Regions from separate parts of the Pseudoalteromonas sp. S1650 genome, predicted to be linked through region 1. Evidence: predicted binding sites of a transcription regulator. Region 1 holds the regulator's gene; each other region holds the start of a gene.
What was found. The regulator ArgR, encoded in region 1, controls arginine synthesis, uptake and breakdown. The targets are predictions, from matches to a motif close to ANTGAATANNTATTCANT.
Positions count from the first base shown of each region.

Region 2: a site for ArgR is predicted at 2,075-2,092, ahead of argC (N-acetyl-gamma-glutamyl-phosphate reductase). Genes of this name have one in related genera too.
Region 3: a site for ArgR is predicted at 2,686-2,703, ahead of argA (amino-acid N-acetyltransferase). Genes of this name have one in related genera too.

Region 1 is NZ_PNDF01000010.1:49,843-55,443, reverse strand. It holds gene ispB (octaprenyl diphosphate synthase) at 246-1,217, shown strand; gene mdh (malate dehydrogenase) at 1,307-2,242, opposite strand; gene argR (transcriptional regulator ArgR) at 2,468-2,935, shown strand; gene CWB80_RS02535 (Dyp-type peroxidase) at 2,932-3,831, opposite strand; gene CWB80_RS02530 (ABC transporter ATP-binding protein) at 3,893-4,936, opposite strand; gene CWB80_RS02525 (ABC transporter permease) at 4,933-5,601, opposite strand, start outside.
Region 2 is NZ_PNDF01000020.1:32,545-38,145, forward strand. It holds gene panP (pyridoxal-dependent aspartate 1-decarboxylase PanP) at 1-845, shown strand, start outside; gene argE (acetylornithine deacetylase) at 866-2,017, opposite strand; gene argC (N-acetyl-gamma-glutamyl-phosphate reductase) at 2,239-3,249, shown strand; gene argB (acetylglutamate kinase) at 3,249-4,007, shown strand; gene CWB80_RS06435 (ornithine carbamoyltransferase) at 4,015-4,935, shown strand; gene CWB80_RS06440 (argininosuccinate synthase) at 4,945-5,601, shown strand, end outside.
Region 3 is NZ_PNDF01000031.1:47,631-53,231, forward strand. It holds gene odhB (2-oxoglutarate dehydrogenase complex dihydrolipoyllysine-residue succinyltransferase) at 1-355, shown strand, start outside; gene sucC (ADP-forming succinate--CoA ligase subunit beta) at 533-1,699, shown strand; gene sucD (succinate--CoA ligase subunit alpha) at 1,699-2,571, shown strand; gene argA (amino-acid N-acetyltransferase) at 2,766-4,106, shown strand; gene CWB80_RS11350 (DUF3083 family protein) at 4,130-5,200, opposite strand; gene glnS (glutamine--tRNA ligase) at 5,429-5,601, shown strand, end outside.

The DNA.
Region 1 (5,601 bases):
AAAACACCACATGCCAAGCGGTTTTTACGATCTCATGACAATTAAATTACGCTAATAATAGGCACCTTTAAAATTCAAAAAGCTGTTCACTTATTAATCAAGGTTATAAATTTATCTTGGCAAAATTGATCTCAAATAAAAAACTTTACAGTGTTTTTTTACTGAATCATCACAAAATATCGAGCAAGCGCTTTTTTTGTTGTACAATCAGCCCCGTATACCCATAAATATTGGCTCGGAGATCAATGGATATAAAAGCTATCCAGACGTTAATCGAAAATGAAATGGATGACGTCAATCAACTTATACATGCCCAAATGCGCTCAGATGTCGCATTGGTTAACCAACTCGGTTTATACATAGTAAACAGTGGCGGTAAACGCGTTCGTCCTATGTTGGCCATTTTAGCGGCAAAAGCACTTGGTTATGAGGGCAAAGACCATATTACGCTTGCCACTATCATCGAATTTATTCATACCGCCACTTTATTGCATGACGACGTTGTCGACGAGTCACATTTGCGCCGTGGTACGCCTACAGCCAACGCAGAGTTTGGTAATGCAGCTAGCGTTTTGGTCGGTGACTTTATCTATACACGTTCATTTCAGCTTATGGTTGGCCTAGGTAAAATGCCAATCATGCAAATTTTAGCGGATGCAACCAATGTCATCGCTGAAGGTGAAGTATTACAGCTAATGAACTGTAATGACCCTGACACCACAGAACAAAGCTATATGCAGGTTATTTACAGCAAAACGGCAAAATTGTTCGAAGCTGCAACCGGCCTTGCTGCAATTATTACCGAGCAAGACGAGCAAACCCTTGAAGCATTAAACTTATATGGAATGCATCTTGGCACTGCATTCCAATTAGTGGATGATGTACTTGATTACAACGCCGATGCCGAGCAACTTGGTAAAAACATTGGCGATGATTTAGCTGAAGGTAAACCTACCCTACCGCTTATCTACGCAATGCAAAAAGGCACACCAGAGCAAGTTAAGCTAGTACGCGAAGCTATTGAGCTTGGTAATGGTATGGACCATTTAGAAAGCATTCTAGCGGCATTAGCTGACACTAAAGCCCTTGAGTTTGCAATGCAAAAAGCTGAGCAAGAAGCTGACAAAGCAATTGCTTGTATTGCGTTCTTACCAGATACACCGTACAAACAAGCCTTAGAGAGTTTGGCCCGTATCGCCGTTGCCCGCGATCACTAAACACTATTTATTCGAGCCATTAAAAAAGCCTGCATTTGCAGGCTTTTTTGTTTTCGGCGATTTAAAAAATCGCCTATCATCTGTCGGAATTAACCGTTGATGAAATCAACACCTTCTTGGATGTCTTTGTTAAGTGTAGCTAGCATGTCGTTTTTAGCTTGCTCTTCGAATGCACTTAACTCACCGTAAGAAAGGATTTCTTCAACGCCGTTTTTACCTAGACGAACTGGGTGTGCGAAGTATGCTGCGTCACCGTTTTCAACTGCAACGTATGCGTAATCAACTACTTCTTCACCTTGTAAGCCTTTAACTAAAGACATACAGAAGCGTGCTGCTGCAGCACCCATAGAAAGAGTCGCTGAACCGCCACCCGCTTTAGCGTTAACAACTTCAGTACCTGCGTTTTGGATACGTGGAGTTAATGCCGCAACTTCTTCGTCAGTGAAAGTAACACCTTCAACTTGAGATAGAAGAGGAAGGATTGTCGTACCTGAGTGACCGCCGATCACTGGAACTTTAACGTCAGTTGCGCTTAAACCTTTAAGTTCAGCAACAAATGCTTCTGAACGGATCACGTCAAGCGTTGTGATACCGAATACACGGCCTGCATCGTAAGTACCCGCTTTTTTGAATACTTCAGCAACGATTGGCACTGTGCCGTTTACTGGGTTAGTGATGATACCTACTAACGCTTTAGGACAGTTTTTAACGATGCCTTCAGCTAATGTTTTGATGATACCTGCGTTTACGTTGAAAAGGTCCGCACGGTCCATGCCTGGCTTACGTGGCATACCCGCTGGGATAAGAACGATATCACAACCAGCTAATGCTGCGTCTAAGCTGTCAGCACCAAAGCCTTCAACTTTAACGTCTGTTGGGATGTGAGAAAGATCAACCGCTACACCAGGAACAACAGGGGCAACATCGTATAACGATAATTCAGAACCTGCAGGTAAACTTGTTTTTAATAATAAAGACAATGCTTGGCCGATACCGCCAGCTGCGCCTAAAACAGCAACTTTCATTGGAATTCTCCGTAATTTGAGGTAGGAAATATTTGTGGCCCTAAAGATAATGAAATTAGCGACTAAAAACAAATTTATCCTGCTTATTTCGCGTATAATTTCGACCATAGTTGTAAACTTGGCTGTAAAGACACAGCATTTTGGACGACTTTGTAAACTAATACTGCATAAATATGCAGAGTTGTGTAGAATTACCATACATTTTATGAATAAAGAAACGGCAACATGCAACCACAAGACAAACAAGAAGCACTGATCAAAGCGTTTAAAGCGCTATTAAAAGAAGAAAACTTCGGTTCACAAGGTGAGATTGTCGAAGCATTAAAAGAGCAAGGCTTTGATAATATTAGTCAAAGTAAAGTATCTCGCATGTTAAGCAAATTTGGTGCGGTACGTACTCGTAATGCAAAACAAGAAATGGTCTATTGCTTACCGGCTGAAATGGGTGTGCCAACAGCGAAAAGCCCACTGCGTCAGCTTGTTATTGATATTATGCATAACGAAATGATGATCATTATTCGCACCAGTCCAGGCGCAGCACAATTAATTGCTCGTTTACTTGATTCACTCGGTAAAGCAGATGGCGTACTAGGCACTATTGCAGGCGACGACACTATTTTTATCGCCCCTGCGAAGATTTCTGAAATCGATGTGACGCTCGATCGCGTGCGCACTTTATTCGATACCGTTTAAAGTTGCTTTAAGAAGTTTACTGACGGGGCGAAAAACGCAGATCCCATATCGGCTTGAGTAAAATCGAGCCAATGATCATAGCAATCGCCCTGCCCCAAGCGACTCTTTAATACCTGCTCAAACGCATCCCCTTGCGCAGCACACGAAACCATTAAAATTCCCTGCTTATGCACATCACCAAATGGCATGCTTTGGTTTAGCAAGAGAGGCTGGCCATGCTCATCTTTTAATTCACTACGAACCGCATGACTGGTTTCTACAGCAGGCACAATCAAGGTGTTATCTAGACGCGTGCGCCCCATGATTTGCTCTTGCTCTGATAACGATAAATGCTGCCAGACACTCAAATCATGCACAAAGCGCTGAACATGGATATAGCTGCCTTGGTCTTCAAAGTGACCCGGTTTGTCGATAAGTGCTGTACTACGCTTTTGACGGCCATGAGGTGTATCGCCTGCATAAATAAAGCCGTTAAAATCACGTCCATCTAAAAACCGAAAATTACGGACCTGCTCCACCAGCTCAACATCCGGTGTTAATAATTTTAGGATTTGCAGGGCAAATAGATGGTTTACATCTTCACGGTCTGAGCGAATTTGTACAAACAAATCAAATGGCTGGGCACTCATCACATGATCACTGTGAGTTACATTCGGAAAGCTTTGCAATTGACTAGGAATAAACTCGGGCAAGATATGCGGCCAATACTGAGCACCAAGGGCAACCACGCACGATAGCATGGCTTCTGAGAACTGATCAGCAAACTCATCTTGAATGACGCTAACGCGTTTTAGTTTTTTACGTAATGACTCATCGTGGCCATCGTAAACATTAAAAAACAGGTGCAAACCATGTAAGTTTGCTTCAGCACAAATCCCAGATTGCGCTTGCGCCATAGTGAATCCTTAGCTTCTCGTTATTTGCACAAAGCCAAGGATTCAAGATTGTTATTTATTACTAATCATGAAAAAAATTGACTGTGTGCGTCATTATTTTTATTTTTACAGGTTGCTCAACAGCTAACACGCGGTCTTGCTCTGCAGCAACTTCACACTCTTGCCCTGCAATATTAATTCGATATACATAACGCGTACCGATAAAGCGCCTGTGCAAAATAGTTAAACTGTTTGCGTCACTGTGCGCAGCTTCACACAACTGAATATGGTGCGGTCTTATATACACTTGACCTTGCTGACAATCTGCATTGTTCGGTGTCAATGAGTGAACCACACCAAACGCCGTTTCGTATTCAGTTGGCGTTAATACTTTTGCCGTTAAGTATATGCCCGTACCAAGAAACTCTGCAACCACCTTTGAGTTAGGTTGGCTAAATAACTGCTCAGGAGAGCCTTGTTGGGCTATTTTTCCACCATGCATAACCGCAAGCGTGTCAGCAAATGCGAAAGCTTCCTCCTTCGAATGGGTAACAAATACCGCAGAAACCTGCTGAGCTTTAATAATTCGGCGTATATCTGCAATAAGCTCAAAACGCACTTGTGTATCAATATTCGAAAATGGCTCATCAAGTAATAATAAACTTGGTTTGTAAGCAAGTGCACGGGCTATTGCCACACGTTGCTGCTGTCCACCAGAAAGCTGATGAGGGTATCGCTGTGCACAACCATCGAGTTTAACAAGGCTAAGCATTTCATCTACACGCTCTCGCTTTTGCGCTTTGCTCATATTGCTAAGACCAAACGCAATGTTGTCGCTTACCGTTAAATGAGGAAACAGCGCATAGTCTTGGAACATCATGCCAATATTACGTTTTTCCGGTGCAACAAACAGCCCACTATCGTTGACCACTTTTGAATCAATACTCATATAGCCTTGATCAGGCTGTAAAATCCCGGCAATTGCCTTTAAGGTGGTGGTTTTGCCGCAGCCACTTGCGCCAAGCAAACAGACGATTTCATCTTGTTCAACATTGAGGTTTAGTTCACTCAACACCTGAGTCGCATTGTACTGATAAGCTAAGTCTTTAATTATCAAATGACTCATGAGTGATTTTGCTCCATCGAACGATTAACGAAATACAAAGGGATTAACCCAACTAACACGATAAACAAGGCTGAAATTGACGCAAGCTCCAATTGCTCATCACTAACATATTGAAAAACATGAGTTGCTAGGGTTTCAAAATTAAAAGGTCTGAGTAATAAAGCCGCAGGTAACTCTTTCATGCACTCAATAAACACTAATAAACCAGCTGTTAAAATACCGCGTTTTAATAGCGGTAAATGTACTCGCCACAAGGTTTGTAAGGGCCCTTTGCCCATTGATTGGCTAGCCATATCTAACGATGGGCTAATACGTAAAAAACTGCTTTCAAGCGCGCCATGCGCAATCGCATAAAAACGTACAACATAAGCAAAAATCATCGCAAATAAAGTACCGCTTAAAAGTAACCCTGGTGATAAACCAAAAGGCTCAAGCCAATTATTTAATGCATCATCTAGCTGAGTTAATGGGAGCAATACAGCAATCGCTAATACAGTACCAGGTAAGGCATAGCCAGTACTTGCTAAACGCCCAGGGATCAAGGGGTAAGCTTGCTTCGCAATGCGTTGATAAAACAATACCAATAAGCTCAATAGGATAGTTGCAATGCTCACCACTACAGCCACTTTAAAGCTTTGCCAAGCGTAATTAAAGAATGCCCCATT
Region 2 (5,601 bases), on a different contig from region 1:
AGCTTGAAGCGGCTGGCATTAAGGTAATGGCACTTGTGGGTGTTGCAGGGACGACTGAAACAGGTAGTATCGATCCACTAAATGAAATGGCTGATTTGAGCGAAGAACTTGGCTGTCATTTTCATGTCGACGCTGCATGGGGCGGTGCAACCTTACTTTCTTCAAATTACCGCCACCTTTTAAGCGGTATCGAACGCGCTGATTCAATTACCATTGATGCTCACAAACAAATGTATGTGCCAATGGGAGCGGGTCTGGTGTTATTTAAAGACCCTGCAGCGACGGATGCTATTGAGCATCATGCGGAATATATTCTTCGTAAAGGCTCAAAAGATTTAGGCAGTCATACCCTTGAGGGCAGCCGCCCAGGTATGGCAATGTTAGTGCATGCTTGCTTACGTGTTATTGGCCGTAAAGGCTACGAGATGCTAATTGATCGCAGTATCGTGAAAGCGCGCACTTTTGCCGACATGATCAAGCAGGATGAAGACTTTGAGTTAATCTCAGAGCCTGAGCTTTGCCTATTAACCTATCGTTACGTACCAAAAGAAATCCAAGCGAAACTGAAAGATGCAGACAAAGAAACGAAATTAGATATTTACGCTTCGTTGAATCGCTTTACTGCAAGCATGCAAAAGCGTCAGCGTGAAGCGGGTCGCTCTTTTGTATCGCGTACACGTTTAACACCTGCAAAATATGACCATCAGCCCACCGTGGTTTTTCGTGTTGTATTAGCCAACCCGTTAACCTCTAAAGCAATTCTAAAAGATATTTTAGCGGAGCAAAAAGAGCTGGCGAAAACCGACCCGGTATTTAAAAAATATTTAAGTAAGTATATGGATTAACAAAGGGAGCGTGATGCTCCTTATTCACTAAAGCAGCTTGCTTTAATCATGTCACTGATAATCGCTTGCGAAGGTTTAATTTTTTCCATCGCCAAAAACTCATCTGGCTGGTGGGCTTGGTTAATTGAGCCCGGTCCCATGACAATGGTTTCGCAGCCAAGCTGTTGAATGAAAGGGGCTTCTGTACAATAGTTTACAGCGACAGCAGGTTGACCCGAGACTTTTTCGGCCAGCTTTACTAATGCTGTATCCGTGCTGCCGCTAAACGCAGGGATAGGTTCATGCATGTCGATAACACTTACAGCATTTGGGTATTGGGCATTAATCTCTTCTGCGGCTGTTAGCAAAATCGCTTGTAGTTCTTGCACACTTAAACCAGGTAAAGGCCGCATATCAATGTGCATTTCACAACAACCACAAATGCGGTTGGCATTATCGCCACCATGAATATGACCAAGGTTCAAAGTAGGGTACGGAATTTCAAAGTGCTCAACTGAATATTTATTCTTTAATTCTTCTTTGATGATTAACAATTTTGTAATCATTTTATGCATGACTTCGATGGCGTTTAAACCACGTTCAGGATCGGAACTATGGCCTGAGCGACCAATTACTCTAATGGCTGTACTCATATGGCCTTTATGAGTAAATACCGGTGTCATATCAGTTGGCTCACCAATGATGCAGCGCGCTGGTTTTAAGTCTGGGTGGCGGCAAATTTGTTGTGCCCCCGCCATTGTGGTTTCTTCATCGGCTGTGGCTAGGATTAAAAGTGGCTCTGTTTGCTTAGTTTCATCAAGCTCGCTGATAGCCTGTAGTACAAAGGCAAAAAAGCCTTTCATATCAATACTACCTAAGCCATAAAGTTTATTGTCATGCTCGCTGAGTTTAAATGGATCGTAGTTCCAGCGGCTATCATCAAATGGCACAGTATCAGTATGACCTGCAAGCATTAAACCGCCATCTCCTTTACCGCGTTTCGCTAATAAGTTGTAACGGCCTTTGCCGTTTTCAAGCTCTGTGATTTCACATGTAAAACCCAGGCTTTCGCACCAGTCTGCGAGCAAGGTAATTACTCCTTTATTGCTCATGCATAAAGAATCTTCAATCGCACTAATTGAAGGGGCAGCAATTAGCTGCTGATACATAGATATAAAAGAGGGTAGCGACATAAAAAAATCCAAAAATAATTATTCAATCTAATTGCATAACAATATAAAAGTATTTATGATGAATATCAATTCACTTTTTGAGCATAAATATTAGTAAAGCTGTACGATGAACACGAAACGACGATAACCTGATTTGATTACTTTAGACAGTGTTTTTATTCGCAATTGAGCGAGTAATTTTAGGCGTATCGATAAACAGATTTAATAGGTAAAAGTAAGCAATGAATGTAGTGATTATTGGCGCAAGTGGTTATAGCGGCGCAGAGCTAGCAAGTTTAGTTGCTAAGCACCCCAAACTGACCCTACAAGCATGTTATGTGTCTGAAGGGAGTTTAGATAAAGGCAAATTATTAAGCGATTTATACCCTGAGCACCTTGGATTGTTAGAGTATCCACTACAACCTCTAACAGCTGAGGCTTTCCAAGATATCGAAAGCAATGCTGACTATGTATGCCTGTGTACTGATCACAAGGTCAGTGTTGATCTTGCTCCCCAATTTTTAGCCATGGGTAAAAAAGTATTCGACTTATCTGGTGGTTTCCGTTTAGCTGGGAATGAGGATTACCTGACTTATTACGGTTTCGCACATGAACACCCTGCGCTTTTAGAGCAAGCAGCGTATGGTTTAGCCGAATGGAATAGCGATGCGATTAGTAAAGCGAGCCTTGTAGCTGTAGCGGGTTGTTACCCAACAGCGGCTCTTAATTCTTTAAAACCACTTAAAGAAGCAGGGCTATTAGCTGATCAAGCCATTATTGTTAATGCGGTGTCAGGTGTTACAGGCGCTGGCAGAAAAGCCAGTGTTAACACGCACTTTTGCGAAGTGTCACTTGCTCCTTATGGCTTGTTTAACCACAGACACACACCTGAGATTGAGCAGCACCTTGGTCACCCTGTGTTATTCACCCCACATTTAGGTAATTTCCCTCGCGGAATCTTAGAAACTATTTATGTGCAATTAAAACCAGGCGTAACAGTAGAGCAAGTGAGCGCGGCGTATCAAGTGTTAGCTAACGAGCCGTTAATTCGTTTACTTGGCAATAAAATTCCAAGCATTAAAGGCGTCGCTAAACAACCATTTGTTGATATTGCATGGCAGCAAAAAGGTGAGCAACTCATCGTTATGTCAGCGATTGATAACCTTCTAAAAGGCGCAGCAGGGCAAGCATTACAGTGTATTAATTTAGCCATGGGTGAACCTCACCACACTGGTTTGGTAGGAGCGCTGTAATGAAAACTTGGATCATTAAAGTCGGTGGTGCTGTGTTAAATAGCGCAGATGCCGCAAAAGCGCTTTTTGATGTTTTAGCCTCTGAACAAGATAACTTTGTTATTGTTCATGGTGGTGGTGCCTTGGTTGATGCTTGGCTTAAAGACGCCGGCTTTGTAACTGCAAAACATCAAGGTTTACGTATCAGCCCAAATGAGCAAATGCCATATATTGTTGGTGCTCTTGCCGGTTGTGCCAATAAACAATTGATGAGCCAAGCAATCAGCGCTGGCCACAAACCTGTTGGTTTAAGCCTTTATGAAGCGGGTGTACTGGTATCTGAAAAACTTAAAGTATTGGCGCAAGTAGGTCAGTGCTCAGGTAGTTGTGACAGCGTGCTACCTAGCATGCTTGAACAAGGTCGTTTACCTCTAGTGAGCTCTATTGGTTTTGGGGAAGATGGCCAATGGTACAACGTCAATGCAGATGAAGCTGCAGCGGCTATCGCTAAAGAGCTTAATGCAGAACTTATTTTTATGACAGATGTAGAGGCTGTGCTTGATGCCAATAAGCAGCCACTACATCAACTTAATACGCAGCAAATCGAAACACTTATCCTTGAAGGAGTTATTCAGGGCGGGATGGAGGTCAAAGTAAAGACCAGCCTTCTTGCTGCCCAACATTTACGACGTGGTGTGTATATCTCAAGCTGGCTGAAGCCAGAGAACTTAGTCGCTTTATTAAAAGGCGAGCATGTAGGAACGAAAATTACACCATAGGTATTTCATGTTAAAAAATTTCTTAAATGGTCTTGAATTAGACCAAAAAGGCGCACTTAAATTACTAAACTTAGCGCAAAAAATTAAAGCAAACCCAACAGACTTCAGCCAAGCATTAGCGGGCAAATCAGTGGTTACCTTGTTTGAAAAGCCAAGTTTACGTACTCGTTTATCATTTGATATTGGTATTAATAAACTGGGTGGTCACGCAGTTTATTTAGATTCACAAAATGGTGCCATGGGCGCTCGTGAATCGGTTAAAGATTTTGCTCTTAATATCTCAACTTGGGCTGATGGCATTGTTGCTCGCGTGAATGCGCACAAAACACTGACCACACTTGCTGAATATTCATCGGTGCCTGTTGTTAATAGCCTATGTGATTTATATCACCCATGCCAAGCACTTGCTGACTTTTTAACGCTGCAAGAAGTGCATGGCGATGTTAGCAAACTAAAGCTTGCTTACTTAGGTGAAGGTAACAACGTCACACACTCTCTAATGTTATTAGCAGCCAATTTAGGCACTGATTTTGTTGCAGTTTGTCCTAAAGGCAGTTCGCCAGATTCGCAAATTCTCAAGCAAGCAGAGCAAATTGCAGCAATGAATGGCGCGTCTGTTATGGTGAGTGACAGAATTGAGGCGGCAGTTGGCGCAAATGCAGTCTATGCTGATACCTGGGTTTCAATGGGTGATAAAACACCGCTTGAGCAGGTAAAAGCTAAATATATGCCTTATCAGCTTAACCAAGCCCTATTAGAGAAAACCGGTGCGCAGACTGTACTTCACTGTCAGCCAGCGCATCGTGAGTTTGAAATTACCTCTGAGGTAATGGATGGTCCAGCATCAAAAATTATTCAACAAGCAGAGAATCGTATGCACGCGCAAAACGCTCTACTTGTCACATTATTAAATCCAAATTTTGTTTAAGGAACACCAATGAGTTCAATTAAAAAAGTCGTATTAGCCTATTCTGGTGGTCTTGATACATCGGCAATCGTGCCATGGTTAAAAGAAAACTACGGCTGTGAAGTAATCGCGTTTGTTGCTGATGTAGGCCAAGGCGCAGAGGAGCTTGAAGGCGTTGAAGAAAAAGCCATTGCTTCAGGTGCGTCGGAATGCCATATCGTAGACTTAAAAGACGAAATGGTCAGTGATTATATTTACCCAACTTTAAAAACGGGTTCTATTTACGAAGGCACTTATTTACTAGGTACGTCTATGGCGCGTCCAATCATTGCTAAAGCGCAGGTTGAAATTGCCCGTAAAGTAGGCGCTGATGCGCTTTCACATGGTTGTACTGGTAAAGGTAACGATCAGGTGCGTTTTGAGTCATGTTTCGCAGCCCTTGCACCTGATCTAAAAGTGATTGCACCGTGGCGTGAGTGGGACTTATCAAGCCGTGAATCATTACTTGATTACTTAGCTGAGCGTAATATTCCGTGTTCTGCGTCAGCTACAAAAATTTATAGCCGTGATGCTAATGCTTGGCACATTTCTCACGAAGGTGGTGAGCTTGAAGATCCATGGTGCCAACCAAGTGATCAAGTATGGACGTGGACTAACTCGCCTGAGCAAGCACCTAATGAAGCAGAA
Region 3 (5,601 bases), on a different contig from region 1:
CAAGCTATCAGTTGCTGAAATCGAAAAAGGTATCCGTGAGCTAGCGCTTAAAGGTCGTGACGGTAAATTATCAATTGATGATATGACAGGTGGTAACTTCACTATCACTAACGGTGGTGTATTCGGTTCATTACTATCTACACCAATCATCAACTTACCACAGTCTTCAATTTTAGGTATGCACAAAATCCAAGAGCGTCCTATGGCTGTAAATGGTAAAGTTGAAATCTTACCAATGATGTACTTAGCGTTATCTTATGATCACCGCCAAATCGATGGTAAAGAATCAGTAGGTTTCTTAGTAACAATTAAAGAGTTACTTGAAGATCCGACTCGTTTACTACTAGATGTTTAATCTGGTTGTATGAAAACTAAGCTGTGAACCTCGTTCACAGCTTTTTTTTTGCGCCTTTGGTCTAACTGGGGTTTTCATGTGGAGCCTTGGGATTTATACTAAGTGCGCAATTTGGGATAGCTGTTTATTTTGCATAAATATTCAGCTCTTTTAGTATAAAAAATTGGATAAAGCATCATGAATTTGCATGAGTATCAGGCAAAACAACTTTTTGCCGAATATGGTTTACCAGTTTCTCAAGGTTTCGCTTGCGATACACCTGAAGAAGCTGCAGCAGCTGCTGAGAAAATCGGCGGTGATATGTGGGTTGTTAAAACACAGGTTCACGCAGGTGGCCGTGGTAAAGCTGGCGGTGTTAAGCTAGTTAAAACAATCGACGAAGTTAAAGAGTTCGCTGCGAACTGGTTAGGTAAAAACTTAGTTACTTACCAAACAGACGAAAATGGTCAGCCAGTAGCTAAAATCCTTGTTGAAAGCTGCACTGACATCGCTAACGAATTATACCTTGGCGCTGTAGTAGATCGTGCTTCTCGTAAAGTTGTTTTCATGGCATCTACTGAAGGTGGTGTTGAAATCGAGCAAGTTGCAGAAGAAACTCCAGAACTAATTCACAAAGCTGAGATCGATCCACTAGTTGGTCCTCAAGCTTACCAAGCACGTGAGTTAGGCTTCAAACTAGGTTTAAACCCTACTCAAATGAAACAGTTCGTTAAGATCTTCATGGGTCTTGCTAACATGTTCAACGATTTCGATTTCGCACTATTAGAAATCAACCCGCTAGTAATCACAGACGAAGGTAACCTTCACTGTCTAGACGGTAAAATCGGTGTAGATGGTAACGCGCTTTACCGTCAACCTAAAATCCGTGAAATGCACGATCCTTCACAAGAAGACGCGCGTGAAGCTCACGCTGCAAGCTTCGAGCTTAACTACGTTGCACTAGACGGTAACGTTGGTTGTATGGTTAACGGTGCAGGCCTAGCGATGGGTACTATGGACATCGTAAACCTACACGGTGGCAAGCCAGCTAACTTCCTAGATGTTGGTGGTGGCGCAACTAAAGAGCGTGTATCTGAAGCATTCAAGATCATCTTATCTGACGACAACGTTAAAGCTGTTTTAGTTAACATCTTTGGTGGTATCGTACGTTGTGACATGATCGCAGAAGGTATCATCGGCGCAGTTAAAGAAGTAGGTGTTAACGTTCCTGTAGTAGTACGTTTAGAAGGTACTAACGCTGAACTTGGTCGTGAAGTACTAGCTAGTTCTGACCTTAACATCATCGCTGCTGAATCACTAACAGACGCAGCTGAAAAAGTTGTTGCTGCTGCGGAGGGCAAATAATGTCTGTATTAATCAATAAAGATACAAAAGTTATCTGTCAAGGTTTCACAGGTGGCCAAGGTACTTTCCACTCTGAGCAAGCGCTTGAGTACGGTACACAAATGGTTGGTGGTGTAAGCCCAGGTAAAGGCGGTCAAACGCATCTTGGTCTTCCAGTATTCAACACAGTACGTGACGCTGTTGAAGCAACTGGCGCAACTGCATCAGTTATCTACGTACCAGCACCTTTCTGTAAAGATGCAATCTTAGAAGCTATCGATGCTGGCATCGAGCTAATAGTTTGTATCACTGAAGGTATCCCAACACTAGACATGGTTGACGTTAAAGTTAAGCTTGATGAAACTGGTGTTCGTATGATCGGTCCTAACTGCCCAGGTGTTATCACTCCGGGTGAAACTAAGATCGGTATCATGCCTGGTCACATCCACAAGCCTGGTAAAGTAGGTATTGTATCACGTTCTGGTACTCTTACTTATGAAGCGGTTAAGCAAACTACTGACGCTGGTTTCGGCCAATCAACATGTGTTGGTATCGGTGGTGACCCAATCCCTGGCACTAACTTCATCGACGTTTTAGAAATGTTCGAAAAAGACGAGCAAACTGAAGCTATCGTTATGATCGGTGAAATCGGTGGTACTGCAGAAGAAGAAGCTGCAGAATACATCAAGCACAACGTGACTAAACCTGTTGTTTCTTACATTGCTGGTGTTACTGCACCTGCAGGTAAGCGTATGGGTCACGCTGGTGCAATCATCGCAGGCGGTAAAGGTACTGCTGATGAGAAATTTGCTGCATTAGAAGCTGCTGGCGTAAAAACTGTACGTTCATTAGCTGATATCGGTAATGCACTTAAAGAGAAAACAGGCTGGTAATCAGTTCTAATCTCTTAAAAAAGGCTCGCTAATGCGGGCCTTTTTTGTATTTATCCCTTTCTTATAACTCGCACGAAAATTCCACCTACAAATTAAGAATAATAATGCTTTATTTGTGAATATAAATTCTCTACACTTGTGGCTTGTATATCTGTTTTTATTAAAACATTCGACTTTAATAAGGTAAATATTACGTGCGTACCACAGAATTGGTAGATGGATTTCGCCAGTCAACTCCATACGTTAATGCTCACCGCGGTAAAACATTCGTTGTTATGCTTGGCGGAGAGGCGATCGATCAGTCTGGTTGTCGCAGCATCATCAACGATGTCGCGTTATTAACTAGTCTTGGTATTAAGATTGTTTTAGTGTTTGGTGCTCGTCCACAGTTTAACGCAGCGCTTGAACAAGTTGGCATAACTAGTCAGTTTCATAATGAGATACGGGTAACTGATAACGCAACATTTGATGTAATTAAAAAAGTTGCGGGTGCAATGCAGTTTGATATAACCGCGCGTTTATCTACGTCTTTAAGTAGTACACCTATGTCTGGCTCATTTTTAAATGTGGTGAGTGGTAATTTTGTTATTGCTCAGCCTTTAGGTGTTGATGAAGGTGTTGACTATCATCATTCAGGTAGAGTGAGACGTATTGATGTTGCGGGTATTCGCCACCAGTTAGATAACAACGGAATTGTTCTGCTTGGGCCAATAGCGGCGTCTGTTACAGGTGAAAGTTTTAACTTAACTGCTGAAGAAATTGCTACGCAAGTAGCGCTCAAGCTTCGCGCCGATAAAATGCTTGGCTTTTGTAAAGAAGCCGGTATTTTGGATGAAAATGGTGAAGCGATTGCAGAGCTAATGCCAAATGAAGCTGAGCAGCTATTAGCAAGCTATCGCAAGCAACCAGATTCATGTTTAAGTGCTACTGTATTTTTACAAGCTGCAATTGATGCTTGTCGAGGTGGCGTGCATCGTTGCCACCTTGTTAGCTATAAAGAGGATGGCGCATTACTTCAAGAGTTATTCTCTTTAGATGGTATTGGTACACAAATCGCACCACAAAGCTCTGAGCAATTACGAAGTGCCAGTATTGCTGATATTACCGGTATCATTAACCTTATTAGACCCCTTGAACAGCAAGGCTATTTGGTTCGTCGTTCTCGTGAACAGCTAGAAATCGAAATTGAACAATTTACGGTTATTGAGCGTGATGGACTTATCATAGCCTGTGCGGCTTTGTATCCGTTTGCTGATGAACAAGTAGGGGAGTTTGCAAGTTTGGCTGTCCACCCTCAGTACCGAGATGCCGACCGCGGCAGTTATCTACTGAGGTTTATTATTAATAAGGCTAAACGTGCAGGTTATTCGCATTTATTTGCTCTCACCACACGCAGTATTCACTGGTTTTTAGAGCAAAGTTTTGAAATAGTGACAGTTGAAGAGCTACCTGCGAAGAAAAAAGCGCTTTATAACCATGAACGCCGCTCTAAAGTATTGCGTCTAGATTTAACTAAGCTAGGTAATAAGAGGTGACGCATGCGTCACCTCTTATACTCTTAATATTGATAGTTAATGTGCTGATAAAAACGCACACGTAAATCTTGGCGAGTCGGATTAAACGCCAGTTCATCGGTTACTTCATTTATCGCACTTTGCACTTGATTCATAAACTTACCATAACCAATGTCATGCTTGTCTTTATCGGCTGCGGCAATCACAAAATGTAGCGAATCTACAAGTTGATCTGCATCCCAGTACTGTTGTAATTGCACTTTTTCAGAGCTGCAATCAAAGGTTAACTTTTGTAGTTCGCTGTTACTTTGCGCGTTATCAATATTGCTATTACGAACAATAGGGCGGGTACCGTTAGCGATGAAAGCGCCGAGTGTTAAGCCGCGTTTATCACATGCTCGTTTGAACGCATCAAAGATATATTGATAAAACTGCGTATAATTCTCTTCATTCAACATATGCTGAAATTGCGTTTTAATGGCACGAGTTACTGGAATCGAAAACCCAGCGTATGTCATCTCACTGTGTTCATTTGGCACATGACATTGGCGAGACTGGTAACGTGGGTATAAGCTACGTAATTTATAGCCATAGCTTTCTTTGTGACCTTTTGCTTTAGCAAATAAATCATAAGTTAGGTGTTGGTGGTCACGAATTTTAAGAGGTGGTTGGCCGCTTAGTAGCTTTTCTTGTAGTGAGTTGATCACTCTTTGCACATTATGATGAAAACTAGCCGCATGAGCGCGAATATCTTCACCGGTCGCTAAGAATAATAAACGAATTTTTTTGCATTTTTGCTCACCATCAGCAAATACATTATGTGCTTCATGGTATTGTGGGTTATAGAAAAACAAAATTTGCTTAGCGGTTTCTAAGCTATATGCCTCATCATGGTAACGAACCACTGGCAGTTTATCGTTGGCGATTAGGTGTACATTATGTAATTCATACTCATCACATAGTGCAAATAACTCCCTTGCAAGACGCTTATAAGCACAGCTCACGTTGGTGAACTGGGCAAAAAACTCATCAGTAGGTTTAAATTCAACTAACACATACTGGTTTGCACGTGCTGAGCTTGGAATATAGACTCGATGTTGATTGAGCGAAGCCATCTCTTTTCCTTATTGGTAGTGAAACTGACGGCACTATATCGCTAGTCAATGATCATTTTATTGCGTTAGAACAATTTTTTTACCGATTTTGTCCAGTCTGTGAACTATGTATTCAACAATCGACGTAATATCTTCAATAAACATGATGCAACCACTGTATGTTAGGGTTTGTTTTTGTAATAATGCATTAGTTTTGTCACCATGCAATATTCAGAGGATTATGCTCCTATGGCGGAAATTGAGAATCGCCCAAGTAACTTTATTAGAACGCGTATCGACGAAGATCTAGCAAGCGGTAAGCATGCGTCTACACACACGCGTTTTCCACCAGAACCAAACGGTTTTTTACACATTGGTCATGCAAAGTCTATTTGTTTGAATTTTGGTATCGCCCAAGATTA